3 regions of the Phytobacter sp. V91 genome follow, and region 1 is predicted to be linked to each of the others. Evidence: predicted binding sites of a transcription regulator. Region 1 holds the regulator's gene; each other region holds the start of a gene.
The links. The regulator LexA, encoded in region 1, represses DNA repair genes until DNA is damaged. The targets are predictions, from matches to a motif close to TNCTGTATGTACATACAGNA.
Positions count from the first base shown of each region.

Region 2: the regulator LexA is predicted to act here: its motif matches at 7,795-7,814, upstream of dinG (ATP-dependent DNA helicase DinG).
Region 3: the regulator LexA is predicted to act here: its motif matches at 1,528-1,547, upstream of ACSZO4_RS06980 (DNA translocase FtsK 4TM domain-containing protein).

Region 1 is NZ_CBFFRJ010000008.1:56,817-67,614, reverse strand. It holds gene plsB (glycerol-3-phosphate 1-O-acyltransferase PlsB) at 28-2,448, opposite strand; gene ACSZO4_RS03060 (diacylglycerol kinase) at 2,590-2,958, shown strand; gene lexA (transcriptional repressor LexA) at 3,067-3,681, shown strand; gene ACSZO4_RS03050 (CsbD family protein) at 3,949-4,158, shown strand; gene ACSZO4_RS03045 (ABC transporter substrate-binding protein) at 4,479-6,143, shown strand; gene ACSZO4_RS03040 (ABC transporter permease) at 6,162-7,115, shown strand; gene ACSZO4_RS03035 (ABC transporter permease) at 7,118-8,011, shown strand; gene ACSZO4_RS03030 (ABC transporter ATP-binding protein) at 8,015-9,058, shown strand; gene ACSZO4_RS03025 (ABC transporter ATP-binding protein) at 9,048-10,058, shown strand; gene ACSZO4_RS03020 (amidase) at 10,077-10,798, shown strand, end outside.
Region 2 is NZ_CBFFRJ010000036.1:3,313-14,110, forward strand. It holds gene ACSZO4_RS09510 (glycoside hydrolase family 1 protein) at 1-741, opposite strand, end outside; gene ACSZO4_RS09515 (beta-glucoside-specific PTS transporter subunit IIABC) at 753-2,594, opposite strand; gene licT (BglG family transcription antiterminator LicT) at 2,751-3,605, opposite strand; gene ACSZO4_RS09525 (GntR family transcriptional regulator) at 3,904-4,638, shown strand; gene ACSZO4_RS09530 (PTS transporter subunit EIIC) at 4,762-6,369, shown strand; gene ACSZO4_RS09535 (6-phospho-alpha-glucosidase) at 6,383-7,705, shown strand; gene dinG (ATP-dependent DNA helicase DinG) at 7,829-9,970, shown strand; gene ybiB (DNA-binding protein YbiB) at 9,995-10,798, shown strand, end outside.
Region 3 is NZ_CBFFRJ010000023.1:37,479-48,276, reverse strand. It holds gene trxB (thioredoxin-disulfide reductase) at 1-443, opposite strand, end outside; gene lrp (leucine-responsive transcriptional regulator Lrp) at 995-1,489, shown strand; gene ACSZO4_RS06980 (DNA translocase FtsK 4TM domain-containing protein) at 1,600-5,235, shown strand; gene lolA (outer membrane lipoprotein chaperone LolA) at 5,356-5,967, shown strand; gene rarA (replication-associated recombination protein RarA) at 5,977-7,320, shown strand; gene serS (serine--tRNA ligase) at 7,414-8,706, shown strand; gene dmsA (dimethylsulfoxide reductase subunit A) at 8,906-10,798, shown strand, end outside.

The DNA of each region.
Region 1 (10,798 bases):
GGGGTGAGGGCATCAGGCCGCAAAACCCTACTCGCTCTGGGTCGCACTCTCGATAGTCAAACGCACATCTGACGTGATCAGCTCCGCCAGCAACTGATAAATCGCCAGCGTCTGCGCCGGTTCAGCATCGCCGGTGTCACTGATAAAGCCTTCGTCACGCAGGGTCAGCACCAGCGTACTGAATACAGCTTTGTCGAAGAATTCCGGCGCGTTAATACCGTGCAGTACCGACAGACGCTGAGCCAGAGTACGGCTCTCTTTTTCCAGCGTGCTGCGGTTGAATGACGGATTGGCGCTCAGCAGCCAGAAGGTGATCGCATAGCGTTGTAGCGTTTCACGTGCGCCCGCCGCCAGCAATTGCAGGGTGCGGGAATGAGCCGGATTAATGTTGAGCTGGCCGTCTTTGATGGTCACCAGCCCCTGGCGTAACATCTCCTGGGCCAGATTATCCAGCACGCCCGCCAACTCTTCTTTTTCCCAGCGCAGGAACAGTTCTGCTTTGAGCATCGGGTAGAGCAGCTCAACATGGCGCAGCATCTCGTCCTGAGAAATATGACGATGCTGGGTGATGATGGCCGCCATCAGTGACGGCAGCATCAGCATATGCGCAATGTTGTTGCGGTAGTAGGTCATCAGCACCGCCTGCTCGCGCGGCAGAATGATGATGTCGCCGATGGTGTCTTTCTCCACCTCAAACTTGTTCATCTGCAATGCGTGATCGATGAGCTCCGACGCACTGGCGGCTGGCACCGTTGAGTCAGCGGCGTAAGGGACATTACGCATCAGGCTCAGGTAGCAATTAAGCTGTTCCGTCAACTGTTCACGGGTCAGTGAACGCTGACGCGAAGCCAGCAGGGCGGTGCAGCACAGGTTCATGGCATTCGCCGCCCCGGCGTTGTTAATGCGCACCATCAGATCGGCGGCAATGGCATTGACCGTAGGGGTAAGCCAGGCCGGACGAATCGCTTCGATGGGGTCGATAGACTCACGCCACTCAGGCACCCGCTGGTTGAGGTAGTTCATCAGCGGAATAGGTTCGCCGAAGTTAACATAGCCCTGGCCGAGGTTACGCAGCTTGCTTAAGCCCCGCACCATCTGCATAAAGCCTTCTTTCTCTTTCGTCGCGCCGCGCAGCTCTTTAGCGTAGGTGCCGACTTCCATCACGTGCTCATAGCCAATGTAGATGGGCACCAGGGTGATGGGACGCGTACCGCCGCGTAACATCGCCTGAATGGTCATCGACAGGGTGCCGGTTTTCGGATCCAGCAGACGGCCAGTACGTGAACGCCCGCCTTCCACAAAGTATTCGACGGAATAACCACGCTGGAACAGCTCACCCAGGTATTCACGGAACACGGTCGAATAGAGTTTGTTGCCTTTAAAGGAACGGCGGATAAAGAACGCCCCCAGGCGGCGGAAAATCGGCCCGGCGGGCCAGAAGTTCAGGTTAATACCGGCAGCGATATGCGGCGGTACCAGCCCCTGGTGATAAAGCACATAGGAGAGCAGCAGATAGTCCATGTGACTGCGGTGGCAGGGCACATAGACAATTTCATGGCCGTCGTGGGCGAGCTGGCGCACGCGCTCAGCGTTGTGCACGTTAATGCCCTGATACAGACGGTTCCAGGTGAAGCTTAAAATTCGGTCAGAGAGACGAATCATCTCATAGGAGAAGTTCGCCGCAATCTCTTCCATCAGGGCGACCGCGTTTTGCTGGGCCTTATCATGGGAGATTTTTTTGCTGCGGGCTTCGTCTTCCACCGCGCGGGCAATCGCTTTGGAGGCCAGCAGCTTGTTAAACAGATCCTGGCGTGCCGGCAGACGCGGACCGACCGCAGCCAGACGCTGGCGGGCGAAGTGCATACGCGCCACACGTGCCAGTTTTTGGGCGATAATTTTATCCGTGCCGTGCTCAGTCGCCATCCTGCGCAGCGATACCGGCGGCGAGAAACGGACAAAGCTGTCGCGACCAAGCCAGGAGATGGCAAAGAACTTCTGGATGCCGTTGAGCATCCGCAGCGGTGGATTCACTTCGCCTTTTTCGCGCCCCGGTGAGCGACCAAACATCATCGATACCGGTACCATTTGCACATCCAGATCGGGATGGCTACGGTGCAGATCGAGATAGTCGTGGAACAGCTTGATCGACTCTTCTTTTGGCGTGTACCAGGTAAATACCCGTGGCCCGCCATGAATGAAGATGTAACGCGGCAGTTCCACGCCGTCGATCTCAAGCGGTTGCAGCGGATCGGGCAGGTCATGTGCCAGACATTGAGCGCGTAACGTGAGCAAGTCGGCCTTCGAGTTGTACGGTAAAACGTACATAATAGGACGTGACGTATCGAGCCCCAGCTCCTGAGCGGGTTCTGCCGGGATCGACTTGCTTTTTACCAATACGCTTAATGGTAAATTAAGTAACTTGTAGTAAATTCGTGGCCAGCCGGACATAAACGATGTAAAGCCTCTGGTTAATAATGCCATTGCGTCGCAAGAATATCAGAAAGCGCGCACAAATTCTTTTGTACCTCTATAACCTTACATAGAGATTGATGTTCAATACATAATTCAATTCATAAAAAGGTTCTTTTAATGGCCAATAATACCACTGGTGTTACCCGCATCATCAAAGCGGCCGGTTATTCATGGAAAGGCGTCCGCGCCGCCTGGATAAACGAAGCTGCCTTTCGCCAGGAAGCCATCGCGGTCATTCTGGCAATTATTATCGCCTGTTTCCTTGATGTCGATGTCATCACTCGCGTATTGCTGATTGGTTCAGTGGTACTGGTGATGGTCGTTGAAATTCTCAATAGCGCCATTGAAGCGGTAGTGGATCGTATTGGCTCCGAGTTTCATGAGTTGTCCGGACGGGCGAAAGATATGGGCTCCGCGGCGGTACTGATGACCATTCTGCTGGCGCTCTTCACCTGGATTTCGCTGCTGTGGGGACATTTTCGCTGACAGATCCGGAATTGCGCTAACTGCTGGTTTTTTGCGTAATTTTGGTTTCAAAATCGCCTTTAGCTGTATATACTCACAGCATAACTGTATATACACCCAGGGGGCGGAATGAAAGCATTAACGGCCAGGCAGCAAGAGGTGTTCGATCTCATTCGCGATCGAATCAACCAAACGGGTATGCCGCCGACACGTGCGGAGATCGCACAACAGTTGGGGTTCCGTTCCCCAAACGCTGCTGAAGAGCATCTGAAAGCACTGGCGCGCAAAGGCGTGCTGGAGATTGTTTCCGGTGCTTCTCGCGGCATCCGTCTGCTGATTGAAGAAGAAGAGGACGCCGGTTTGCCTCTGATTGGGCGCGTCGCGGCAGGTGAACCCCTGCTGGCGCAGCAGCATATCGAAGGTCACTATCAGGTGGATGCCTCCCTCTTCAAGCCAAATGCTGATTTCCTGCTGCGGGTAAGCGGCATGTCGATGAAAGACATCGGCATTATGGATGGCGACCTGCTGGCCGTGCATAAAACCCAGGACGTGCGTAATGGTCAGGTGGTGGTGGCGCGTATTGACGACGAAGTCACCGTGAAGCGTTTGAAAAAACAGGGCAATACCGTTCATCTCCTGCCGGAAAACAGCGAGTTTTCGCCGATCGTGGTCAATCTGCGCGAGCAGAACTTCACCATCGAAGGTCTGGCCGTTGGCGTTATCCGCAATGGTGAATGGCTGTAACTCTTCGCACAAAACCGTGGCGATACACCCTGTTGCCACGTTTTTCCTTTCCTGATGGCCTCTCCTGCCGGCGGATACATCCCTGATTACCAGTCCCCTCATCTTCATCTCTCCATCATGCTTATAATTCTCTCTTTGATGGTTAAACATTCCGAATAAATCCACCGTTGCGTTATCACTGACTACCCTTATTAGCACGTTCAGCATTTTCAGAACGTAACGAGCCACAATGATTCGTTATTTACACTGAACGATGAGGACATGATGATGAATAAAGACGAAATAGGCGGTAACTGGAAGCAGTTAAAAGGTAAAGCGAAAGAGCAGTGGGGCAAGCTCACCGACGATGACATGACGGTGGTCGAAGGTAAACGCGATCAGCTGGTGGGGAAAATCCAGCAACGTTATGGATACGCGAAAGAGCAGGCGGAAAAAGAGGTCGTTGACTGGGAAAAACGCCACGATTACCACTGGTAGACCTTATTAACACCTCGCTTTATGGCTCTTTCATAAGAACTGTTTAAGATTGTCACGCGGCGGATGAGGCAGTGATTTAAGATAAAGTGACGCTGCGTGACTATCCCGACAGGGTGCTAAATACGCTGGTGCAGTTCTGCAACAGAATTCCCGCTGGCGGTGCAAATAAATAAGGTTTTTTTATTTTTCAAATTAAATCATAGAGATAATATAACTCATTCTTATTTTATAAGCCGTTTTACCCCACTTTTCTCTGATTTCAGAACTGGTATGTATCTTGCCTGTTAAATAGTGACATTTTATTTAACAGGGACAATGCCATGCTGAAGAAAAACTTATTGTTGCGTAAAGGCCACCTCGCTATCGCTGTCAGCGGGGCTTTGGCGCTGTTTACCTCTTTGCAGTCCCAGGCTTCAACGCTGCGCATCGCGATGACTGCCGCAGATATCCCACTGACGCTCGGTCAGCCCGACCAGGGCTATGAAGGAAACCGCTTTACCGGCATCCCGCTGTATGACGCCCTTGTCGAATGGGATCTGTCTCAGGGTGAAAAGCCGAGCGGCCTGGTGCCGGGCCTGGCGACTGAGTGGCATGTTGATCCGCAAAACCAGAGTCGCTGGATTTTTACCCTGCGTCCTGGGGTGAAGTTTCATGACGGTTCTGAAGTGAATGCCGATGCGATTGTCTGGAACGTCGATAAAGTGCTTAACAAAGCCGCACCGCAGTACGCGCCGGGTCAGATCGGCAACACGCTCTCCCGGATGCCGACCCTGACCGGTGCCGAGAAAATTGACGATCATACCGTCGTACTGACCACCTCCGAACCGGATGCGCTGCTGCCGTACAACATTACCAACCTGTTTATCGTCTCGCCGACGGCCTGGCAAAAAATGTATGACGCGGTTCCGGCCAGCACCGGCGATACCGCCGCACGCAGCAAGCTGGCATGGACGGAGTTTGCCGCTCATGCGGTGGGCAGCGGTCCGTTTAAAATGGAAAAACTGGTTCCCCGCCAGCAGCTTATCCTCGATAAAAACCCCGATTACTGGAACAAAGATCGTATTCCCCGGGTGGATAAAGTGGTGCTGATCCCGCTGCCGGAGGCCAATGCCCGTACTGCGGCCCTGCTCTCAAAACAGGTGGACTGGATTGAAGCTCCGGCCCCGGACGCCGTCGATCAAATTAAAGCCCAGGGTTTTAAAATCTATGCCAATACCCAGCCGCACCTGTGGCCGTGGCAGTTCTCCTTTGAGGAAGGTTCGCCCTGGAAAGACATTCGTGTGCGCAAGGCCGCCAACCTGTGCCTTAACCGCGCTGAGCTTAAAAGCTATCTCGGCGGTTATATGACCGAAGCCACCGGCGTCTACGAGGCGGACAGCCCCTGGCACGGCAAACCTGGTTTCCAGGTCAAATACGACCCGGACACGGCGCGTAAGCTGATGACCGAAGCCGGGTTCAGCGACAGTAAACCGCTGCATGTGACGGTAGCGACTTCAGCATCCGGCTCCGGGCAGATGCAGCCATTGCCGATGAACGAGTACATCCAGCAGAGCCTGAAAAGCTGCTTCTTTAACGTCGATATCAAAGTCAACGAATGGAACACCCTGTTCACCAACTGGCGTCTTGGGGCGAAAGATCCTTCGGCGAAAGGGATCGACGCGATCAACGTCAGCGCGGCGGTGAATGACCCCTACTTCGGCATGATCCGTTTCTCGACCGCTAAAGCCTTCCCGCCGGTGGCCACCAACTGGGGTTATTTCTCAACGCCGGAAACCGAAAAGCTGGCGACGGCGGTGAAACACGCGTTTACCCCGGCAGAAATGGATAAAGCGGCCGGTGAACTGCATGCCGCCCTGGTAGACCAGGTGCCGTTCCTGTTTGTCGCCCATGACGTTGGGCCACGCGCGATATCGCCTGCGGTAACGGGTGTTGTGCAACCGCAAAGCTGGTTTATCGACCTGAGTCTGGTGAGCAAGAAAGAGTAACAGTAACGGGAGCAAGAGATGATCAATACGCTGCTATATCGCATCCTGCTGGCCGTCCCCACTATGCTCGGCGTGGCGGTTATCTGTTTTATGCTGGTGCAGATAGCGCCTGGCGATCCGCTGGTGTCGGTGATGCCGCCGGACGCGTCGGAAGCGCTGCGCCAGACCTTAATGCAGGCTTACGGCTTTGACAAACCGCTGCCGTTACAGTTCGTCCACTGGCTGTGGCGGGCGTTGCATGGCGATTTAGGTATGTCGGTCGCCACCGGACGCCCGGTGATTGGCGAAGTGATGACGGCGGTCACTTACTCCCTGCGGCTGGCGCTGCTGGCGACCGTTATCGGCTTTGTGCTGGGGAGTCTGTTCGGCTTTGTTGCCGGCTACTTTCGTAACAGCATTATTGACCGTCTGGCATCGGTGTTGTCGGTCTTTGGCGTCAGCGTGCCGCACTACTGGCTGGGTATGCTGCTGGTTATCGTCTTTAGCGTCAAATTCGCGCTGTTACCCGCCACCGGCGGCGGGCCGATTGGCGAGGTGGGCTGGCAGTGGGACTGGGCGCATATGCAGTTTATGTTGCTGCCCGCCTTTACGCTGTCGGTGATCCCGACCGGCATTATCGCCCGCACCGTGCGTTCGCAGGTGGCCGATATTCTTAGCCAGGAGTTTATCGTTGGCCTGCGCGCTCGCGGGCTTAACGAATCGCGGATCTTTATGCACGTGGTGAAAAACGCGGCTCCTACTGCGCTGGCGGTCATGGGGTTGCAGGTGGGCTACCTGATGGGCGGCTCGATTCTGGTGGAGACGGTGTTCTCATGGCCTGGCACCGGCCTGTTGCTGAATACCGCCATTTTCCAGCGCGACCTGCCGCTGTTGCAGGGCACCATCTGGGTACTGGCGCTGTTCTTTGTGCTGCTTAATCTGCTGGTGGATATCCTGCAAACCAGTCTCGACCCGCGAATTAAGAGGAGCTGACGATGGTGGATACCGTGACAACCAAAGGCATTCCTGTTTCCTGCGCGCCGGGCGCCAGGCAAGGCTACTGGCGTGGCGTGCTGCACCGTTTGCTGCGTGACCCGGGTGGCGTGTTCGTCGGAGCCATTATCCTGTTTTTGCTGGTTCTGGCCGTGTTTGGCCCCTGGCTGATTGTAAAAGACCCTTATCAGACCTCGATGTTTTTACGCCTCAAACCGATAGGCACTGACGGCTTCCCGCTGGGTTCTGATGAGCTTGGGCGCGATATGCTTTCCCGCCTGATCCTTGGCACCCGCCTGTCGCTGTTTATGGGGATTGTTCCGGTGGTCTTCGCCTTCTTTATCGGCGGAGCCATTGGCATTGTCGCGGGTTATGCAGGCGGCAAAACCAACACCATTATTATGCGCACCGTGGACGTGTTCTACGCTTTCCCCTCGGTGTTACTGGCGATAGCCCTCTCAGGTGCGCTGGGCGCGGGCATTGGGAATGCGCTGCTGTCATTGACGCTGGTCTTTGTTCCGCAGGTGGCGCGTATTGCGGAAAGCGTCACCGCTCAGGTGCGGCATATGGACTATATCGATGCCGCCAGGGCTACCGGGGCCAGCGCCTTTACCATTATTCGCGTTCAGGTGCTGGGTAATGTTCTCGGGCCGATTTTCGTCTTCTCCACCGGGCTGATTTCGGTGTGTATGATCCTGGCGTCCGGACTCTCTTTTCTCGGCCTTGGGGTACGCCCGCCGGAGCCGGAGTGGGGACTGATGCTCAATACTCTGCGCACGGCGATTTACACCCAGCCATGGGTTGCCGCTTTGCCTGGCCTGATGATTTTTATCACCTCCATTTCGTTCAATATCCTCGCGGACCGCCTGCGCACGGCAATGGCGATTAAGGAGTAAACGATGCAACCCTTTATCAATATCGACCTTGGCGGACCCGCTCAGCCGCTGCTGACCATCAACAATCTGCGCAAATACTTTTCTGCCGGCGGCAGAAAAGCGCGAGAAGTGGTGCAGGCGGTGGACGATGTCAGCTTTACGGTGCAAAAAGGTGAAACTCTCGGTGTCGTGGGGGAATCGGGCTGCGGTAAATCCACCACCGCGCGATTGCTGATGCAACTGCTTAAGCAGGACAGCGGCGAACTTATCTTTGATGGTCAGGAGGTCGGTTCCTCGCGCCTGCCGATGAAAGAGTATCGCCGCCAGGTACAGATGGTGTTTCAGGACAGTTACGCCTCGCTTAACCCGCGTATGACCATGGAAGAGAGTATTGCGTTCGGCCAGAGGGTGCATGGCGTCAGCGCCAAAGAGGCCAGCGAATATGCCCGTTTTTTACTGGCGCATGTTGGCCTCGAACCGGGGCGCTTTGCCCACCGTTATCCTCATGCTCTCTCCGGCGGGCAGCGCCAGCGCGTGAATATCGCCCGGGCGCTGGCGATGAAACCGCGACTGGTGATTCTGGACGAAGCCGTCTCGGCGCTGGATAAATCAGTTGAAGCCCAGGTGTTGCAGCTGTTGCAGGAGCTGAAACGCACCCTTGAACTGACCTATGTGTTTATCAGCCATGATCTGCACGTGGTGCGCTGGCTGTCAGACAGAATACTGGTGATGTATCTCGGTGAAGTGGTGGAGATAGGGCCAGCAGAACAGCTGTTTACCGCCTCTGCTCACCCTTATACCCGTGCGCTGTTAAGTTCGATGCCGTCGATGGATCCGCATAACCGGACGCTAACTTCGCCGCTTAGTGGCGATCCGCCGAGCCCGATATCGCCGCCCTCCGGCTGTCGGTTCCACACCCGTTGCCCCCATGCCAGAGCGGTTTGCGCCCAGCTTAAGCCGAAGCTTGAAAGCGTTGGCGAGGGGCATCAAAGCGCCTGCCTGATGGCACAACCTGCATCGCCCTGGCATCAAAACATCGCCGTTCAGGAGGTGAGTCATGTCGCATGAAGCTTATGTCCATATCCGCGACCTGCGGGTTGAATTTCGCCGTGACGGGCAGACGGTCAATGCAGTCAATGGCGTCTCTTTTGATGTGCAAAAAGGCGAAGTCATGGCGCTGATCGGCGAATCTGGCTCCGGGAAAAGCGTCACTCTGCGTGCGCTGATGCGTCTGCATCCCCCCAAAAGCAGCGTGCTCAGCGGTACGCTACGGGTAGGAGAGGAAGAGGTGCTGACCATGAGCGCGTCGAAGCTGCGGCAATATCGCGGCGCGCGCTGTGCGATGATTTTTCAGGAACCGCTGCTGGCGTTCGATCCGGTCTACACCGTCGGACAGCAGATTGTGGAAGGTCTGCGTCGCCACGAAGGGCTGTCGCGTCAGGCCGCGCGGGAGCGGGCGCTGGAGGCGTTGCGTCAGGTGCGCATCCCCAGCCCGGAACGACGGCTGGATGCTTATCCGCACGAGATGTCCGGGGGGATGCGCCAGCGGGCGATGATTGCCCTCGCGCTGTCGTGTAACCCGCAGCTGTTGCTGGCGGATGAACCCACCACTGCCCTCGATGCGACGGTGCAAATTCAGATCCTGATCCTGCTGCGCGAGCAGCAAAAGCAGCGTGACCTGTCGATTATCTTCGTAACCCACGACATTGGCGCGGCGGTGGAGATTGCTGACCGGGTGGCGGTGATGTACGCCGGGCGTATCGTCGAAGAGGCCTCGATAGAGGACATCTTATACCGTCCCCGTCATCCCTATACCCAGGTGCTGCTGGGAAGTCGCCCGAAAGAGGGGCTGAAAAAGGGGGATGCGTTGCACTGCATTCCCGGTTCGCCACCGGATCTGTCCCGCCTTCCGGCAGGCTGCGCTTTTGCTGACCGCTGTCCCCATGCGCAATCTGCCTGTACGCAAAGTCAGCCGACGACCGAACAGGTGGGCGTTCGTCATGTGGTGAGCTGCCATCGCTGGCGGGAACTGAGTTCCGCCGTTGAAAACCAGGCCCTTTACGCCTGAAGCAAAGAGGAGAGCAATATGCAGGATGACCTTCGTGCCTTTATGCCTTATCCGGTACAGCCGGTGGTACATGCCTTAAGTGGCCCGTTAAGCGGCATGACCTTTGCGGTCAAAGATTTGTTCGATGTGGCGGGCTACCCGACCGGCGGCGGTAACCCGCATCTGCTGGCACTCTCCGGGATAAAAAATCGCACTGCGCCAGTGGTGCAAAAACTGCTGGATAACGGGGCGCGCTTTATCGGCAAAACCCACACCAGTGAGCTGGCCTACTCGATGAGCGGACAAAATATTCATTACGGCACTCCGCGCAACGGTAGCGCGCCGAATCACATTCCCGGCGGCTCCTCATCAGGGTCGGCGTCGGCGGTGTCGAACGATGCCTGTGATTTTGCCCTCGGCACCGATACGGGCGGCTCAGTGCGTACTCCCGCCAGCTATTGCGGGTTATACGGGCTGCGCCCCACGCACGGTCGCATTTCCCTTGAGGGCTGTCAGCCGCTGTGCGCCACCATGGACACCTGCGGTTTCTTCGCCCGAACTCCGGAGGTTTTCAGTGCGGTTGCCGGTTGCCTGCTGAGCGATGAACGACCGGACATCTCACGCGCCCGGCTGGTCAGTCATGAGGGGCTGTTTTCCCGCCTGCCTGCACGTAGCCAGCAGGCGTTGATGCCGGTTCAGCAGCGGCTGGGGCAGTTTTTTGGCGCGATAACGCCGCTGAAAGCGCCGCTACCGGAGATTGA
Region 2 (10,798 bases), on a different contig from region 1:
GCCGACTTTTGAGCCGGGAATGATCGCATGGCAGGCTTTGGTCGCCAGGGCGCTGGCCACAAACTGGTGGTGTGCGCCCTGGTATTTGTCCTGCTCCAGATGCGGATTGTCCTCTTCAATCACTCCGACGCTGACGTAGGGATGGTGCTTCACGCAGTTTATTTCGTTGAAGGTCATCCAGTACTTCACTTTTTTGCGATAGCGGGTAAAGCAGGTGGTGGCGAAGCGCACGTAAAAATCCACCACTTTGCGGTTTGGCCAGCCGTCGTAATCGGTCACCAGCGCCAGCGGCATCTCGTAGTGGGAGAGTGAAACTATCGGCTCGATGCCGTGCGCAAGCAACGCATCAAACACCTCGTCATAGAATCTGAGCCCGGCTTCGTTAGGTTCGCTTTCGTCACCGCGCGGGAAGATGCGTGTCCAGGCAATCGACATGCGAAAACATTTAAAGCCCATCCCGGCGAACAGCGCTATGTCCTCTTTGAAATGGTGATAGAAGTCGTTCCCTTTGCGTTTAGGGTAATATTTGGTGCTGTTTGGATCCTGTGCTTCACGCACCTGGGCGTGGGTCATTCCCAGCCACTGGTCGAGCCAGCGCTCTTTCGGGGTGTTGATGTCAAAAGTATAGACATCAGAAACGGACAGCCCTTTGCCGTCGACGTTCCACGCCCCTTCAAGCTGATTTGCTGCCGTTGCGCCACCCCATAAAAATCCATCCGGAAATGATGTCGAAAAAGTCATGCGCTTACTCCTCATGCCGCGGTTGCGGTCAGTGTCAGAAATTCGTCGCGGCTGGCGACGTCGCCAGTCTCTTTTACCGGGCTGATATCGCCGTAACATTCGCTATTGGTCACCACCAGGATGACGCTCGGATCAATGTTTTCAGCCTTCAGTGCGGCGAGGTCGAAGGTAACCAGCAGGTCGCCCACCTCAACAAACTGCCCGGCGGCGATATGGCTGGTGAAGTGTTTGCCGCCCAGTTTTACGGTATCAATTCCGATGTGGATCAGGAGCTCCGCCCCGGTATCGCTTTGCAGCGCCAGCGCGTGGTGGGTCTCAAACACCGATTCCACCTTGCCGTTGACCGGTGAACGAAGTTCGCCAGTGGTCGGGTAAATCGCCAGCCCTTTGCCAAAAATCTCGTCGGCAAATACCGGGTCGCTCAGGGTATTCAGCGCTTTTAGTTCACCGCTTACCGGGGCAAACAGTTTTTCGGCTGACTTACCGATGGGCACCGGGCTGACGCCTGCCACTACCGGTTGGGTCGACTCTTCAAAGCCTAGAATGACCGTGAGAGCCGCGGCACAGACAAAGGAGATGGCGATGCTCACCACCGCCCACAGGAAGGTGGGGCCGACCAGCGCCGGAATACCCGGCAGGCCGCTCAGGGCGAAGGCGTAGGTTTTTACCCCCATGGTCATGGCGAACGCGCCGCCGCAGGCCCCGCCGATAAGCGCTGCCGCGAACGGGCGTTTATAACGAATATTCACCCCGTACATTGCCGGTTCCGTGATCCCCATTGCCGCACTGAAACTGGTGCTCAGGGCCAGGGTTTTCAGTTTTTTATCACGGGCGCGCAGGAAGACCCCAAAAGCGGCGCCGGCTTGCCCAAGGTTAGCGATGTAAAAGAGGAACTTGATAGGGTCGAAGCCCATGGTGCTGATGTTGTTGATCATGATAGGCACAATCACATAGTGCATGCCGGTAATGATGATCAGCGACAGCGTTCCGCCTACCACCACCCCGGCCACGATCCCCATATTCTCCACCATCCAGATAATGCCGCCCGAGAGCGCGTTACCGGCATAAATCCCCACCGGACCGATGGCGATAAGAGTGATGGGCGTGACAATCAGCAGGCACAGCAACGGCACAAACATGGTCTTCAGCGGGCCGGGCATAAAGCGGTCAACGATGCGCTCAACGTGGCCTAACAACCACACCGCCAGCAGGACAGGGATCACCGTCGACGCGTAGTTCACGGTCGGAACCGGTAAGCCGATAAAACTGACCGGCCCGCCTGCCTTGAATAACGTCTGAATGGCCGGGTGGAACAGCACAGCGGTCAGCGCCACCGCCACATAGGGATTGGCGCCGAACTTTTTCGCCGCACTAAAGGCCAGGGCGAAGGGAAGGAAGTAGAACACACCATCGCTTATCGCCAGCAGGATCTGGTAGCTCTGGTGAGACGTTTCCACCCACTTCATTGCCACCATCAGCGCCAGCAGGCCTTTGAGAATACCAGCTCCGGCAATGGCAGGGATGATGGGGGAGAAGATGTTTGACAGTCCTTCAAGTATGACCGAGATCGGGTTGCGTCTTTGAGTCGGCCGGAAAGCGCTATCGATACCCGGAAGCTGGCTGAGAAGGGCATTGCAGAGGGGATCGACATCGTTGCCGATAATCAACTGGAACTGGTCGCCGGAGATATTGACGCCAAAAACGCCCTCCAGAGCCTCAAGTGCAGCACGATCCGCTTTGTCGTTATCCTTGAGCTGAAAGCGCAGACGGGTAATACAGTGAAACAGTGAGAGTATGTTATTTTTGCCGCCGATAAGGGTGATTATCTGGCGCGCAGTATCCTGATAATGCATAAGATTTCCTCCAGACTGAAGCCAAAAGCCGGCTTCATCCACAATGACCGGTGTTAACCGGAGCCTTGTTTCCTCTGGGGTTTGCCTGATCTAACAGTAACAAGCCTGGATGGAATTGCTGCACTTCTTAATACAGAGTGTCTGTATATTAACGCGTTAAACCTTCCCCGCGTCGGGGGCTGTTCGCTGCACAATATTCTCGATGTGCACCGTCAGGTAGAGCTTTTCCGAGTTGCTCATGGTGTGGTGATAATTCTTGCTGACAAATTCGTTCATCGCTTCGACGCATTTTAATGTGGCCTGGTAACGCCTTTGTACAAGGGCGAAGAATTCGTCATCGTCGTTATTTAACACCACCCCATCAATCACCCGCTGGGCGAAAAATTTTAAATGGGTAATAAATCGCTGATAATTAAGACTGTGTTCATCGAGTGGTATATTAAAGAAATACTTAACAATGTTCTGTAACTGATAAATAAGCCGGGTGATTTGCGTGGTTTTTCCCATGGTGTCATTAAGCCCGGCATTGACAATATGCAGGGCAATGCTACAGGCTTCACCATCAGGTAATAATTTACCGGTACGGGCAACAACCATCCCCAGCGCCTGGCGACCAATGGCATACTCTTTGGTGTAAAAATGGCGAACTTCCCACTCAAGTGGATTAGGTAAAAGTTCATTGTTTTGTTGCCGTTGCAGGGCAAAATGCAGATGGTCGGCGAGGGTAACGTACAGGCCTTCACTGAGTTTGTGGGGGAGTACGCTGCGGGCATGGCTGATGATATCGGCGGTGATTTGCAAAATATCAACCGGTACTTCACTGACCAGATCTTTAAAACGGGCAGAAACCTGCGAGTCCTGCAGGCGGAATATTTTATCGATGGCATTTTGGTCGATACTGGCGCCGCTGTGGGTATTAAACCCCAGCCCACGCCCGGTTAAAATGACCTCCAGGCCATTTTCATCAACTGCGCTGACAACATTATTATTTAATATTTGTTTGACCAGCATCGCCAACTCCTGAAAACAAAAACGGGCAAGACATAAATACAGATACAGGCGAATTATGCCCCTCAGTCTGCATTTAGGTTTTGCCCGATAGTCGGTAACAAGCGTAATGCAGTTAAAACCTAGCACCGCGAAAAAAAATATTCAATGCAACAAAAGGCGTTAACTAAATTCGAATGCCAAATTGTGATCCGGGCTGCGAAAACCCGTCGGTTGCCTGAAAAACGCCGCCAGAAGGGTAAACGTTGTCACTTTGCATCACTGTCGCTACCATACCGGGATGAGAGAGGGAGTTGCGCTAATGATCGACAAATATTCCACCGTGCCAGTCTATTTACAGCTTGAACAGTACCTTACCGGGCAGATTGCCGCCGGTTCGTTAAAGCCTGGCGACGTTATCCCTTCAGAAAATGAGCTCTGCCAGCAGTTTGCCATTTCCCGGATGACGGCGCGTAAGGCGGTGGATTATCTGGTACGTCAGGGAAAAGTGGAGCGCCGTCGCGGGCAGGGAACCTTTGTTGTTCAGTCGGGCAAACAGGTCCGTATCTCTCTGCCTCTTGACCGACACCTCTCCTCCAGCGAAGCGACGCTGGGGCTGGATGAACCGGTGGTTAATCGCCTGATTTGTCTGTTTCGACAGACTGCTTCGCCAGAGGTTGCCGAAAGATTGCGCCTGCCGCCGGACGGCGAAGTGTGGTTTATGCAGCGTCTGCGTCTGGTGGGCGATATTCCGTTTGTGTATGAACAGTCATGGATGATCGCGCAGCCCTTTGCGGATCTCAGCGAAGACGATCTTAACCGCTCCAAATATGCCTATGTCAGCCGCAAAGGTTTTACCGTTGAACGATCTGAAAAAGAGATCCGCGCCGAACTTCCGTCACAGAATGTCCGTGATATGCTGGGGATCAACCGCGATGAGCCGGTCCTGCATGCCACATCGATCGCTTTCCTGCGCGAAGATATTCCGTTTGAGATCTCCGAGATTTACTACAACCAGCAGCACTATCGTTTCACCCTGACAGCAGCACGTCCTTAAGCGATCCAAAGGCTAACTTTGTGATCTTCGCCGCGTTTTAAATTTAGTGGGCTAGACAACTATACATTCATTCTGGCTATACTCTGTCCTATGTTCAGCCAGTACCCTAAAAGGAAAATAACAATGAGTCGGACGGGTGAGTTTCTACAGGATTTAGGCAAGGCGTTGATGATGCCGATCTCTGTTATCGCGGCAGCGGGGATATTCCTCGGTCTCGCGGCGGCATTACAGAATCCGGCAATCGTCGGCGAAAGCGTGATTCATGCCGAAGTGATGCAGCAGATTATTGGTTTTATCCGCAAAGTCGCCGGGGCGCTGTTTGCTAATCTGCCGCTGCTGTTTGCTATTGCCGCCGCCATTGGTCTTGCGCGTGATGAAAAGCCCACCGCGGCGCTTGCGGCAGTGATTGGCTTTATCACTTTTCACGTTGGGGTCAATTACAGCCTGCTGGCACAAGGATTAACCCCACAAACCACTTCTGTCGCCGCGCTGATTGAAAAAGGCTACAGCCAGACCGATGCGGTGATGTATTCAGCAGAGTTTGCCAGCACCTTAGGCATATTTTCTTATCAGATGAGTGTCCTCGGCGGGGTTATTTCCGGTCTGGTTACTGTGGCGCTGCATAACCGTTTTTATACGATTAAACTCCCGGCGGCCATCGCCTATTTTGGTGGTCGCCGCTTTGTTCCTATTATTACCGTGATTGTTCTGCCGATTGTCGGCGTATTAATGTCATTAGTCTGGCCGGTTATTGCCAGCGCGATCATCTCCCTCGGTCAATTTATTGGTGAATCCGGTCCTTTTGGCACCTTTATTTATGCCTTTACCGAGCGGATTTTAATTCCGACCGGGCTGCACCATATTCTTAATGAAACCGTGCGTTTCACTCCCGTTGGCGGGATGGTGCATGTGGATAACGAAAGCGTGATTGGCGCGCTGTCGATCTTCAATTATGCCCTGGCGCATCCCGGCGCGCTGGCGGATGACGTGGTGCGCGAGGCAACCCGTTTTCTGGCGCAGGGGAAAATCCCGGTGATGATGTTTGGTCTGCCTGCCGCTGCGCTTGCGATTTACCGCTGCGCAAAGCCTGAGCATAAACAGCGGGTTAAGGCGCTAATGATGGCGGGCGCGCTGGCGTCGTTCACCACCGGAATAACCGAACCGCTGGAGTTCAGCTTTATCTTTGTCTCCCCGTTACTGTTCTTATTTCATGCCGTTATGACCGGTCTCTCTTTTGCCTGCGCGCAATTATTGCAGGTGATGATCGGTAATATTCAGGGTGGACTGATCGACTTTATTGTCTTCGGTGTGCTGGGCGGGGCGAAAACCCAGTGGTGGTTTAATTTGTTGCTCGGCTGTATCTGGGCGCCGGTTTATTACTTCGCGTTTAAATGGATCATTCTGCGCACCAATGCCAGAACCCCCGGCCGGGAAGACGACAAACAGGTCAGCCATGCGGGTGGACAAATAATGGAAGGCGATGCTGCCACGGCGCAAATTATTGCCGGACTCGGCGGTCGCGAGAATATCCAGAACGTGGACTGCTGCTTTACCCGTCTGCGGGTAAAAATCAGCGATATGCATAAAGTGGATGAGAACAAGCTCAAACAAAGTGGTGCCAGCGGCTTTGTTCGCGCCACTGAGAACGATATTCAGGTTATTTACGGCCCACAGGTTGAAAGTATTGCCAGTGCCGTAAAACAACATTTACTTGTTCAACAGCCGCAATAAGAGAACAGATGATATGAAAAAATTTAATATTGTATTAGTCGGTGGCGGTTCCACATGGACACCGGGATTATTAAAAGCACTCTGCAAACTCAAAGAGCGTCTGCCATTAAACAAACTGGTGATGTTTGATGTGAATGAAGAACGCCAGGCGGTGATTGGTGAATATGCCAAAGTGCTCTTCCGCGAAGAATATCCCGGGCTGGAATTTGTCTACACCGGCGATGAAGACATCGCATTCAGCGATATGGACTTCATCTTCTGCCAGATGCGTACCGGCGGCTATGCGATGCGCGAGAAAGATGAAAAAATTCCGCTTAGTCTTGGGGTCATTGGTCAGGAAACCTGCGGCGCAGGTGGCTTTGCCTACGGTATGCGATCTATTCGCGACATGATTGCGTTGGTGGAAAAAGTACGAGCACGTTCACCGCGCGCGTGGATCCTCAACTACACCAACCCGGCGGCCATCGTGGCCGATGCGCTGAATAAACGTTTCCCGGACGATGACCGTATCCTCAATATCTGCGATCAACCGGTGAATTTGCTGCGCTCGTATGGCCGGTTATTAAAACGCGATCCGGCAACCTTCGACCCGGTTTATTTCGGTCTTAACCACTTCGGCTGGTTTACCCATCTGTATGATGAAAATGGCCATGATTTAGCGCCTGAGCTGAAAGCGTACATTGCGAAAAATGGCTTTATACCGGCGGATGCCGAGCAGCGCGACCAGTCCTGGCTTGATACATACGCGGCGGTCGCGGATATGCTGCGCGACTTCCCGGACTATTTGCCCAACACCTATCTGCAATATTATCTCTATCCGGAGTATAAGTTTTCCAAACTGGATCCGAACTTTACCCGCGCCAACGAAGTCATCAATGGTCGCGAAAAGCGGGTGTTTGATGAATGTCGTACGGCGGTTGCTGAAGGCACAACGCGCAATGTACACGTGGTGCACAACGATGCCCATGGCGACATGATTGTCGAGCTGGCGGAAGCCATCGCCTTCAATCTGAAAATGAAATTTATCGTCATGGTGCCGAACAATGGGCTGGTGGAAAACCTCGATGACGATGTGATGGTGGAGCTAACGGCGGAAGTCGGCAGCAACGGCCCACGTCCTTATGGCGTCGGTAAAATTCCCACCTTCTACAAAGGGATGATCGAGCAGCAGTTTGCCTATGAACGCCTGACGGTGGAAGCCTGGTTTGAAGGCTCTTACACCAAAGCGTTACAGGCGCTGACGCTCAACCGCACCATTATTGATGCGAAAAAGGCCCGCCGGGTGCTGGATGCGTTGATTGAGGCCAATAAAGAGTACTGGCCGCAGCTGAAGTAAAATGACCGGGAGCCTGCGGGCTCCATTTTTACGCGCCGCTTTCCATAATGGGAAAAAGCATTACCCCTGAAACGTGAAAAATGCCACAATGGTGGCTGTTTATACAGTATTTCAGGTTTGCCGATGGCCCTCACCGCTGCGCTCAGAGCGCAAATTGCCGCCTGGTATAAGGCGTTGCAACAACAGATCCCGGATTTTATTCCCCGCGCACCGCAACGGCAGATGATTGCCGATGTGGCGAAAACCCTTGCCGGGGATGAAGGGCGGCATCTGGCGATTGAAGCGCCTACCGGGGTCGGCAAAACTCTCTCTTATTTGATCCCCGGCATTGCCATTGCCCGTGAAGAGCAAAAAACGCTGGTGGTCAGTACCGCCAACGTGGCGCTCCAGGATCAGATCTTCAGCAAAGACCTGCCGCTGCTGCGCAAAATTATCCCCGACCTGCGCTTTACTGCCGCGTTTGGCCGGGGGCGCTATGTCTGTCCGCGTAATCTGACGGCGCTGTCGAGCTCAGATCCCACGCAGCAGGATCTGCTGGCATTTCTGGAAGATGAACTGACGGCAAACAATCAGGAAGAGCAGGCGCTGTGCACAAAGCTTAAAGGCGAGCTTGATAGCTACCGCTGGGATGGCCTGCGCGATCATAACAGCCACGCAATCAGCGATGACCTCTGGCGTCGCCTGAGCACGGATAAAGCCAGCTGCCTCAACCGCAACTGCCACTATTACCGGGAATGCCCGTTTTTTGTTGCCCGTCGCGAGATCCAGGAAGTGGAGGTGGTGGTGGCGAACCATGCGCTGGTGATGGCCGCCCTGGAAAGCGAATCCGTGCTGCCGGATCCAAAAAACCTCCTGCTGGTGCTGGACGAAGGCCATCACCTGCCGGATGTCGCGCGGGATGCGCTGGAGATGAGCGCTGAAATCAGCGCGCCCTGGTTTCGCCTGCAACTTGATTTGTTCAGCAAGCTGGTGGCGACCTGCCTTGAGCAGTTCCGGCCGAAAACCACGCCTCCTCTGGCAACGCCGGAGCGGTTTAACGCCCACAGTGAAGAGCTGTACGAACTTATCGCCTCGCTGAATAACATTCTTAATCTCTATCTGCCTGCGGCCCAGGAGGCGGAACATCGCTTTACGATGGGCGAGCTTCCGCAGGAGGTGATGGAGATCTGCCAGCGGCTGGCAAAGCTTACCGAGATGTTCCGCGGGCTGGCAGAGCTGTTTCTCAACGATCTTAGCGAGAAAACCGGCAGCCACGATATTGTGCGTCTGCATCGGGTACTGTTGCAGATGAACCGGGCGCTGGGGATGTTTGAGTCTCAGAGTAAGCTCTGGCGACTCGCCTCCATGGCCCAGGCTTCAGGCGCTCCGGTATCAAAATGGGCAACCCGTGAGTTTCGTGACGGGCAGATGCAGCTGTTTTTCCATTGCGTGGGGATCCGCGTCAGCGATCAACTGGAAAAACTGCTATGGCGTAGCGTACCGCACATTGTGGTGACCTCTGCCACCTTACGTTCCCTCAACAGCTTTTCGCGCCTGCAGGAGATGAGCGGCCTGAAAGAAAAAGCGGGCGATCGCTTTGTGGCGCTGGATTCGCCCTTTAATCACGTCGAACAGGGCAGAATTGTGATCCCCAAAATGCGCCATGCGCCGCTTATCGATAATGAAGCCGCCCATCTGGCGGAAATGGCGGCGTATTTCCGTGAGCAGGTGGAGAGCAAGGCGCATCCGGGAATGCTGGTGCTGTTTGCCAGCCAGCGTGCGATGCAACTCTTTCTGACTTATGTGACGGATTTACGGCTGTTGCTGCTGGTGCAAGGGGATCAGCCCCGTTACCAGCTTGTGGAGCTGCACCGCAAGCGCATCGATGGCGGTGAGCGCAGCGTACTGGTCGGTTTGCAGTCCTTTGCGGAAGGGCTGGATCTGAAAGGCGACTATCTGACCCAGGTGCATATTCATAAAATCGCGTTTCCGCCGATCGACAGCCCGGTGGTGGTCACCGAAGGCGAATGGCTTAAAAGCCTCAACCGTTACCCCTTTGAAGTGCAAAGTTTACCCAGCGCCTCCTTTACCCTTATTCAGCAGGTCGGCCGCCTGATCCGCAGCCACAGCTGCCACGGCGAAGTCGTCATTTATGACAATCGCTTACTGAGTAAAAGCTACGGCAAAAGGCTGCTCAATGCGCTACCCGTGTTTCCTATTTCCCAACCCGATGTGCCAGACGTTATAGTGAAGAAACCGAAGCAAAGCCGCCGTAAGCGCAGCTGAAAAGTCAGTCAGTGAGGAGTGTTAATGGATTACCGCAAAATCATAAAAGAGATTGGCCGGGGAAAGAACCATGCCCGGGATCTGGATTTTGACACCGCCCGGGGCTTGTATTCCCGTATGCTCGCGGGTGATGTCCCGGATCTTGAACTGGGCGGCATTTTGCTGGCCCTGCGTATCAAGGGGGAGGGTGAAGCCGAGATGCTCGGCTTCTACGAGGCTATGCAGCAGCAGACCATGCGTCTGACGCCGCCAGTGGCAAAGCCCATGCCGATTGTTATTCCTACCTACAACGGGGCGCGTAAACAGGCAAACCTCACGCCGCTGCTGGCTATTCTGCTCAATAAACTGGGCTTTCCGGTGGTGGTGCACGGGGTGAGCGTCGATCCGACCAGGGTGGTCAGCGAAACCATTTTCACCCTGCTCGGCATTGAGGCCACGCATCATGCGGGCCAGGCTCAGGCAAAGCTTGAAGGTCATCAGCCGGTGTTTATTCCCGTCAGTGCGCTTTGCCCGCCGCTGGAAAAACAGCTTTCGCTACGTTGGGTGATGGGGGTACGCAACAGCGCCCATACTCTGGCGAAGCTGGCGACCCCTTTTGAACAAGGGGCGGCGTTGTGCCTCTCCAGTGTTTCCCATCCTGAGTACCTTAGCCGTGTCGGCAAGTTTTTTGCTGATATCGCGGGGCGTGGTCTGCTGATGCATGGCACCGAAGGGGAAGTGTATGCGAACCCGCAGCGCTGCCCGCAGATTAACCTGATTGATGCCGGTGGTTCCCGGGTGCTGGTTGAACGTCAGCCTGAGCTGGCGGAGAGCGTGCTGCCCGCCGGC
Region 3 (10,798 bases), on a different contig from region 1:
TTCTGGTTACGGTAGAAGAAACCGTCGCAGGTCGCACAGGCGGAAACGCCACGGCCCTTAAAGGCTTCTTCTGAAGGTAAGCCCAGATAACGTGCGGATGCTCCTGTCGCGATAATTAACGCATCGCAGGTATATTCACCGCTGTCGCCCGTCAGGCGGAAAGGACGATTCTGCAGATCAACCGTATTGATATGATCGAACAGAATTTGCGTCTCGAATTTTTCGGCATGTTCATGCATGCGCTCCATCAGCAGCGGCCCGGTCAGGTGGTTCGGATCCCCTGGCCAGTTTTCCACTTCGGTCGTGGTGGTGAGCTGACCGCCTTTCTCCATCCCGGTAATCAATACCGGTTCCAGATTGGCGCGTGCAGCATAGACCGCAGCGGTATAGCCCGCAGGGCCTGAACCCAGGATAAGCAGCTTACTGTGTTTGGCCGTACCCATGAAATCCTCATTTTTATTTGCAGACATGGCTCAGGATTGTAGGGAATTTGTGGGCGTAAAAAAAGAGTTCAGCGGTTTTGTTAACGATATGTGTAATAGATAAAGCCGATGATAAATTTCAAGCTAAGAATCGAAATATAACAATTTCTACTGAAAATTGGTCAGTTATAAGGTGATAACATGAGTATTCACTGAGCGTGATGATGAATATCTGGCATGTTGTACTAAAAAAAGATGTTTTGCTTTGACAATCCCCTGCGCATTTGCGAAAACATCAAAGGAAGAAAAAAGCAGTGTTTCGCGCGTGACGCAAATTCATGCATGCAAATACCAATTTTACCGGGCTAGTGAAATCTACGCATGGTGTGGACAGATGCCATTCGTGATGTCGATAGCTGCCGTCAGGCAACGGACTTCTTAATACTGACCCTGGGATTACGTCGTGTTAATTCAATAACACAGTGCACGTAAAGCGACGGGCAAAGACTCTGAACAGTGAAGTGCACAGGGTCAAGACAGGAGTAGGGAAGGAATACAGAGAGACAATAATAATGGTAGATAGCAAGAAGCGCCCTGGCAAAGATCTCGACCGCATTGATCGTAATATTCTGAACGAATTGCAAAAAGATGGGCGTATTTCCAACGTCGAGCTTTCTAAGCGAGTGGGACTTTCCCCAACGCCGTGCCTTGAGCGTGTGCGTCGACTGGAAAGACAGGGTTTTATTCAGGGCTACACAGCGCTGTTGAACCCGCATTATCTGGATGCATCACTTCTGGTTTTTGTTGAGATTACTCTGAATCGTGGCGCACCGGATGTGTTTGAGCAATTTAACTCCGCAGTACAAAAACTTGAAGAAATTCAAGAGTGTCATCTGGTATCAGGTGATTTCGACTACTTGTTGAAAACACGTGTGCCTGATATGTCTGCCTATCGTAAGTTGCTGGGGGAAACTCTGCTGCGACTGCCTGGCGTGAATGACACCCGTACTTATGTGGTGATGGAAGAAGTCAAACAGAGCAATCGTCTGGTTATCAAGACGCGCTAATACGGAACAGGTGCAAAATCGGCTTTTTTTGATTACACTCCTGTTAATCCATACAGCAACAGTGCCGGGGTTTCCCGGCGCTGTTGCCCGTTTTAGCTGGAGCGCCTTACTTGAGCCAGGAATACACAGAAGACAAAGACGTCACACTTACCAGGTTGAGCAGCGGGCGTCGACTCCTTGAGGCATTACTGATCCTCGTAGCCTTGTTTGCCCTCTGGTTGACGGCAGCACTTATCAGTTTTAATCCCTCCGATCCCAGTTGGTCACAAACGGCCTGGCATGAGCCTATCCATAATCTGGGGGGGCAACCAGGCGCATGGCTGGCTGATACCTTATTCTTTATTTTTGGCGTCATGGCCTACACCATTCCGCTGATCATTATCGGTGGCTGCTGGTTTGCTTATCGTCACCGGGCAAGTGAAGAATATATCGACTATTTTGCCGTCTCTTTACGGTTGATTGGGGCGCTTGCCTTGATCCTTACCTCCTGCGGTCTCGCCGCTATCAATGCTGATGATATCTGGTACTTCGCCTCTGGCGGGGTCATTGGCAGCCTGCTTAGCACCACGTTGCAACCCCTTCTGCGCAGCAGTGGAGGCACTATTGCGTTGCTTTGCGTCTGGGCGGCGGGGTTAACGCTATTTACCGGTTGGTCGTGGGTCACCATCGCAGAAAAAATTGGTAGCGTGATCTTAAGTATTCTGACCTTTGCCAGCAATCGTACCCGTCGGGATGATACCTGGGTCGATGAAGAAGAATACGAGGACGAAGATTATGAGGATGACGATGAATCCGCCAAAGCGCCTCACCAGTCACGTCGTGCTCGTATTATGCGTGGCGCGCTGGCACGGCGTAAGCGGATAGCTGAAAAGTTCAGCAATCCAATGGGACGTAAGACCGATGAGGCCTTGTTCTCCGGTAAGCGGATGGATGATGAAGAGAACGACGAGGTTGAATATTCTACCCGTGGTGTTCCGGCAGATGCTGATGACGTGCTCTTCTCCGGCAATAGCGCCATCCAGGCGCAAACAGATCCTTATGATCCCCTGCTCAGTGGATACCGGGTAACCGAGCCTCTGGCCGCTGCCGCTGCCGGGATGATCGCAGCGCAAAGCCATGCCGCGCCCTCTGCGCCTGTGGCCTATGCTGTGGAGCAAACGACGACATGGCAGCCGGAAACGCCGGAGCCATTGCCGCAATCCGCCGCCGTTGTCGGGCAAGTGCCGCTTTCTCACTATGTCGCGCCGGAGCAGGAAGGGGAGTGGCAGCCGCCTCAGCCGGTTGTGGCTGAGCCGGTGGAGTATCAGGCTTATCAACCTGAGCCGGAATATGTGGCACCTGAGCCGCTGATGGAGCCTGAACCTGAACCAGAGATGGCAGAGGTTAAACAGACGCGCCCTCCGCTGTATTATTTTGAAGAAGTGGAAGAGAAACGTGCTCGTGAGCGCGAACAACTTGCCGCCTGGTACCAGCCAGTCCCTGACCCTGTTCAGGAGCCCGTTCATCCGGTTGCGCCTGCGCCTTCTGTGAGTGCGCATGTGGTACCTGTTGCAGCGTCCGCTGTTGCGGCCAGCGTCCATGAAACATCCCCAGTGGATGGCGTCAGCCCTGTTTTCAGCCTTGCTGAAGGCGGTGCGCCGCGTCAGCAGGTCAAAGAGGGCATTGGTCCCCAACTGCCGCGTCCTAACCGGGTACGTGTGCCGACGCGTCGCGAGCTGGCCTCATACGGTATTAAATTGCCTTCCCAGCGAATGGCAGAGGAGCGCGCGCGCGCGGAACAGCGCCAGCATCATGAGCCGATGAGCGATGATGATGTTGAGATGCTGCACCAGCATGAGCTGGCGCAGCAGTTTGCCGCCAGCCAGCAGAATCGTTATGGCGAAGAGTATACCCACGACACGCCGTCAACGCCTGTTCCCCCGGCCCTGACGGAGGAGGAAGAAGCTGAAGTGGAACTGGCTCGCCAGTTTGCTTCCAGCCAGCAACAGCGTTATGCCGCAGACAGTTCTCTTCCGCCAGGGATGTTCTCGCTGGATGATTTTGAGTTTTCGCCGACCAAAGCGCTGGTCGATGACGGCCCGAGTGAACCGCTGTTCACACCGGGCGTGATGCCGGAGACAGAAGCCCAGTATGCGCCTGCGCGACCAGTCGCCGCGCCTGCTGCGCAGCCTGTTGCTCAGGTATCCACACCTGCGCCGAAAGAGAGCCTGATCCACCCGTTGCTGATGCGCAATGGCGACAGCCATCAATTGCAGAAACCCACCACGCCGCTGCCATCGCTGGATTTACTTACGCCGCCGCCTTCTGAAGTCGAACCGGTGGATACCTTTGCTTTGCAGCAAATGGCGCGTCTGGTTGAAGCCCGACTGGCCGATTTCCGCATTAAAGCCGACGTGGTGAACTACTCCCCAGGGCCTGTTATCACCCGTTTTGAATTAAACCTTGCGCCTGGGGTGAAAGCGGCGCGTATTTCCAACCTCTCCCGTGACCTTGCTCGTTCACTGTCGACCGTTGCCGTGCGCGTGGTGGAAGTTATCCCGGGCAAACCTTATGTCGGGCTGGAGTTGCCGAATAAGAAACGTCAGACCGTCTATCTGCGCGAAGTGCTGGACTGCGCAAAATTCCGCGAAAGCCCGTCGCCGTTAACCGTTGTGCTGGGCAAAGATATCGGTGGCGAGCCGGTGATTGCCGATCTGGCGAAAATGCCGCATCTGCTGGTGGCGGGTACAACCGGCTCCGGTAAGTCTGTTGGGGTGAATGCCATGATCCTCAGCATGCTGTACAAGGCACAGCCGGAAGACGTTAAGTTCATTATGATCGACCCGAAAATGCTGGAGTTGTCGGTTTATGAAGGCATCCCGCATCTGTTGACTGAAGTGGTCACTGATATGAAAGACGCGGCCAACGCCTTGCGCTGGAGCGTGAACGAAATGGAGCGTCGTTACAAACTGATGTCAGCGCTGGGTGTGCGTAACCTTGCGGGTTATAACGAGAAAATTGCTGAAGCGGCGAAAATGGGCCGCCCGATTCCGGACCCGTACTGGAAGCCGGGAGACAGTATGGATGCGGTGCATCCGGTACTGGAGAAACTGCCTTATATCGTGGTGCTGGTGGATGAATTTGCCGACCTGATGATGACCGTTGGCAAGAAAGTGGAAGAGCTGATTGCGCGTCTGGCCCAGAAGGCGCGTGCCGCGGGGATCCACCTTGTACTGGCGACGCAACGTCCTTCTGTCGACGTTATCACCGGTTTAATTAAAGCCAACATTCCAACCCGTATCGCCTTTACGGTTTCCAGTAAGATTGACTCGCGTACGATCCTCGACCAGTCCGGTGCGGAATCACTGCTTGGGATGGGTGACATGCTTTACTCTGCGACCAGTTCGAACAGTTCTCCGGTACGTGTCCATGGTGCCTTTGTGCGTGATCAGGAAGTCCATGCCGTGGTTCAGGACTGGAAAGCGCGTGGTCGCCCGCAATATATCGATGGCATCACCTCTGACAGTGACAGCGAAGGCGGTGGCGGCGGTTTTGACAGCGGCGAAGAGTTAGATCCGTTGTTCGATCAGGCGGTCAACTTTGTGACAGAAAAACGCAAAGCCTCTATCTCGGGCGTCCAGCGTCAGTTCCGCATCGGCTATAACCGTGCGGCGCGCATTATTGAGCAGATGGAAGCCCAGGGAATTGTTAGCGAACAGGGGCATAACGGTAACCGTGAAGTCCTGGCGCCGCCGCCGTTCGAATAAATGCAAAGATGGGTAAATCGGTAAAAATTAAGTCTTTTCTCCTGTCGCTCCGGGGCTGCGGCTTTTAGAGTGACAGGCAGGCTCTCCCATTTCGGGAGCGATGTATTTTAAGGAAAAATAATGAAAAAAATCGCGATGGCTTGTGTGTTAATTGGCAGCTTTATGGCCAGTAACGTATGGGCAGATGCCTCCAGCGACCTGAAAAGCCGCCTTGATAAAGTGAACAGCTTCCATGCCAGCTTTACCCAGAAAGTCACTGACGGTAGCGGCGCGGCGGTACAGGAAGGGCAAGGGGATCTGTGGGTAAAACGCCCAAGCCTGTTTAACTGGCATATGACCCAACCGGATGAAAGCGTGCTGGTTTCTGATGGTAAAACGCTGTGGTTCTATAATCCGTTTGTCGAGCAGGCTACGGCGACCTGGCTGAAAGATGCCACCGGCAACACCCCTTTTATGTTGATTGCGCGTAATCAGAGCAGCGACTGGCAGCAATACAACATCACCCAAAACGGTGATGATTTTGTCCTGACGCCGAAAACCGGCAGCGGTAACCTGAAACAGTTCACCATCAATGTGGGACGTGACGGCACCATCCATCAGTTCAGCGCCATTGAGCAGGATGACCAGAAAAGCAGCTATCAGCTTAAAGCGCAGCAAAACGGCAGCATTGATGCAGCAAAGTTCACCTTTACTCCGCCGAAGGGCGTAACGGTTGACGATCAACGTAAGTAAGAGGCATTCGTGGGCAACCTGTCGCTCGATTTTTCCGATAATGCGTTTCAACCCCTGGCCGCCCGCATGCGGCCAGAAAATTTAGCGCAGTATATTGGCCAGCAACATTTGCTGGCGCCGGGTAAGCCGCTGCCTCGTGCCATCGAAGCCGGGCATCTGCACTCTATGATTTTATGGGGGCCGCCGGGGACAGGAAAAACGACGCTGGCGGAAGTGATTGCCCGTTATGCCAGCGCAGATGTTGAACGTATCTCCGCTGTCACCTCCGGCGTCAAAGAGATCCGCGAAGCCATTGAACGGGCACGGCAGAATCGTAATGCCGGAAGGCGAACGATTCTGTTTGTGGATGAGGTCCATCGCTTTAACAAAAGCCAGCAGGATGCCTTTCTACCGCACATTGAAGATGGCACCATCACCTTTATTGGTGCCACCACGGAAAACCCTTCCTTTGAACTCAACTCGGCATTGCTCTCGCGTGCCCGCGTCTATTTGCTCAAATCTTTGACCACCGAAGATATTGAGCAGGTCCTGAGCCAGGCGATGGAAGATAAAGCTCGTGGCTACGGCGGCCAGGATATTGTGCTGCCTGTTGAAACGCGCAGCGCTATCGCTGAACTGGTCAACGGTGATGCCCGTCGGGCATTGAATACTCTGGAAATGATGGCCGATATGGCCGAACTGGATAATTCCGGCAAACGCGTGCTGCAAAAAGCATTGCTGACCGAAATTGCCGGTGAGCGTAGCGCGCGCTTTGATAACAAAGGCGACCGTTTTTACGATTTGATTTCGGCGCTGCATAAATCAGTACGTGGAAGCGCACCCGATGCCGCTTTGTACTGGTATGCCCGCATTATCAGCGCAGGCGGGGATCCGTTGTACGTTGCCCGCCGCTGCCTGGCGATTGCATCTGAGGATGTCGGCAATGCGGATCCGCGCGCCATGCAGGTGGCTATTTCCGCCTGGGACTGCTTTACCCGCGTTGGCCCGGCAGAAGGGGAGCGCGCCATTGCGCAGGCCATCGTCTATCTTGCCTGTGCGCCGAAAAGTAACGCAGTCTATACCGCTTTTAAAGCCGCGATGGCGGATGCCCGTGAGCGTCCGGATTACGATGTGCCGGTGCATCTACGCAACGCGCCCACTAAGTTGATGAAAGAGATGGGCTACGGTCAGGAGTATCGCTACGCCCATGATGAACCCAATGCCTATGCGGCTGGCGAAGTCTTTTTCCCCGAGGAAATGGCGCAAACACGCTATTATTATCCGACAAATCGGGGGCTGGAAGGAAAGATTGGCGAAAAGCTCGCCTGGCTGGCCGAACAGGATCATAAAAGCCCCATAAAACGCTACCGTTGAGAGTGTCCTTGCGGTAATGTTGTCGTTCGATCTCTGTGGCCGCAGGCTGTGGTCACTTTCTCATTATTTCAATTCGATAAGCACAGGATAAGCATGCTCGATCCCAATCTGCTGCGTACCGAGCCAGACGCAGTTGCAGAAAAACTGGCACGCCGGGGTTTTAAGCTGGATGTAGATAAGTTACGCGCGCTCGAAGAGCGTCGTAAGGTCTTGCAGGTCAACACTGAAAATTTGCAGGCAGAACGTAACTCGCGATCGAAATCCATCGGCCAGGCAAAAGCACGCGGGGAAGATATCGAGCCATTACGCCTGGAAGTGAACAAACTGGGTGAAGATCTGGATGCGGCGAAAGCCGAGCTGGAAACACTGCTGGCTGAAATCCGCGAAATCGCGCTGGCTATCCCCAATACGCCGGACGACAGCGTCCCGGTTGGCAAAGACGAAAATGACAACGTTGAAGTAAAACGCTGGGGCACCCCACGTCAGTTCGACTTTGAAGTCCGCGACCATATCACGCTGGGCGAAATGCATGCCGGGCTGGATTTTGCCGCTGCCGTTAAGCTGACCGGTTCCCGCTTTGTGGTGATGAAGGGGCAGATTGCGCATCTGCATCGTGCCCTGGCGCAGTTCATGATTGATCTGCACACGGAGCAGCATGGTTACAGCGAAACCTACGTTCCCTATCTGGTAAACCATGACACGTTGTACGGCACAGGGCAGTTACCGAAATTCGCCGGTGACCTTTTCCATACTCGTCCGCTGGATGAAGAAGCCGATAGCAGCAACTATGCGCTGATCCCGACCGCTGAGGTGCCGCTGACCAACCTCGTGCGTGATGAAATCATCGACGAAGATGACCTGCCAATTAAACTGACGGCGCACTCTCCGTGCTTCCGTTCTGAAGCGGGTTCCTACGGCCGCGATACCCGTGGTCTGATCCGTATGCACCAGTTCGACAAAGTTGAAATGGTGCAGATTGTTCGCCCGGAAGAATCGATGGCGGCGCTGGAAGAGATGACAGGGCACGCTGAAAAAGTACTGGAACTGCTGGGTCTGCCGTACCGTCGTATGGCTCTGTGCACCGGTGACATGGGCTTTGGCGCCTGTAAAACCTTCGATCTTGAAGTGTGGGTTCCTGCGCAAAATACCTATCGCGAAATCTCTTCCTGTTCGAACGTCTGGGACTTCCAGGCGCGTCGTATGCAGGCGCGTTGCCGTAGCAAATCAGACAAGAAAACCCGTCTGGTTCATACCCTCAACGGTTCTGGCCTGGCAGTTGGCCGCACCCTGGTTGCGGTGCTGGAAAACTATCAACAAGCCGACGGTCGTATCGAGATCCCGGAAGTTCTGCGTCCGTATATGCGCGGCGTCGAGTTTATCGGCTAAGTTTCACTTCTGTCCATATCAAGCGCCTGCGGGCGCTTTTTTTTTGTTCGCGTTGACCCCCGGCAATAAACCATCACAATATTTCGTTAATAATCCCTGCTGCAATTCAGGATAAAAAACTAAAAATTTCGGAATTTGTCATATCTGTATCTGCTTGACGATTCCGGTTTATTCCTATCTGTGAGCAAAGAGAGTCTTTATGGAATCGAAAAACTCTGATGGTCTGCTGGAGGCGGAAGTTACCCGGCGTGGGCTGGTTAAAACCGGCGTAATGGGTGGTCTCGCGCTGGCGAGCAGCGCCTTTACCCTTCCTTTTTCACGCAATCTCTGTGCGGCTGACCCCTTATCGGCAGCATCATCTGAACGCGTTGTCTGGAGTGCCTGCACCGTTAACTGTGGTAGCCGTTGTCCGCTGCGTATGCATGTACAGGATGGCGAAATCAGGTACGTTGAAACGGATAATAGCGGGGACGATAGCTACGACGGATTGCACCAGGTCCGGGCTTGTCTGCGCGGACGTTCAATGCGTCGCCGGGTCTATAATCCCGATCGGTTGAAATATCCTATGAAACGGGTGGGCAAACGCGGCGAAGGTAAATTTGAGCGCATTAGCTGGGAAGAGGCCTACGATCATATTGCCAACAATATGAAGCGCCTGATTAAAGATTATGGTAACGAATCCATCTATCTGAATTACGGAACCGGTACGCTGGGCGGCACGATGACCGTTGCTAACTGCCCAAATAAGACTCTGATCGCCCGGTTGATGAATTGCTGCGGCGGTTATCTGAATTTTTACGGCGACTATTCTTCTGCACAAATTACGGCGGGGCTCAATTATACCTATGGCGGTTGGGCCGACGGCAACAGTCCGTCCGATATTGAAAACAGTCAGCTGGTGGTGATGTTCGGCAATAACCCCGCTGAAACACGTATGAGCGGTGGTGGCGTCGTTTATCACCTTGAGCAGGCCCGGCAGAAATCAAACGCGCGGATGATAATCATTGATCCTCGGTACACGGATACGGGGGCAGGGCGCGAAGATGAGTGGATACCAATTCGCCCTGGCACCGATGCAGCCCTGGTTTCGGCGCTGGCGTGGGTGATGATTGACGAAAATCTGGTTGATCGGGCGTTTCTTGACAAATACTGCGTCGGTTTTGATGAAAGCACCATGCCTGCGGGTGCGCCAGCAAATGGTCACTACAAAGCGTACATTATGGGGCAGGGTAATGATGGTATCGCCAAAACCCCGCAATGGGCAGCGGCAATTACCGGGATCCCCGCTGCCAGAATCGTGCAACTGGCGCGAGAAATCGCGGGCGCAAAACCGGCCTTTATTTGCCAGGGCTGGGGTCCGCAACGTCATGCTAACGGTGAGTTGACCTCGCGTGCAATTGCGATGCTGCCCATTCTTACTGGCAACGTCGGTATTAACGGGGGAAACTCGGGCGCACGTGAAAGCACCTATGAAATGCCCTATGAATTTATGCCAATACCGGATAATCCAGTACAGGCTGGTATTTCGATGTTTATGTGGACTGATGCGATTGAACGTGGCCCGGAAATGACTGCGACACGTGATGGCGTTCAGGGGAAAGATAAGCTTGATGTGCCCATTAAAATGATCTGGAACTATGCCGGGAACTGTCTTATCAATCAGCATTCGCAGATCAACCGTACCCATAAGATTTTACAGGATGATAAAAAGTGCGAGCTGATAGTGGTGATCGATTGCCATATGACTTCCTCGGCAATGTATGCCGATATTTTGTTGCCGGACTGTACCACTTCCGAACAGATGGATATCGCGCATTCGGATTCTTGTGGAAATATGGGATACGTTATTTTTGCCGGGCAAGCGATCAAGCCGCGCTTTGAATGCAAAACCATCTATGAAATGACCAGCGAAGTGGCAAAGCGGATGGGCGTTGAGCAGGCGTTCACTGAAGGGCGTACCCAGGAAGAATGGCTGCGGCATATTCATGAACAGTCCCGTCAGGCTATTCCCGATCTGCCGTCATTTGAGGCCTTCCGCCGACAGGGAATCTTCAAACAGCGTGACCCTGAAGGGCATCATGTTGCTTACAAA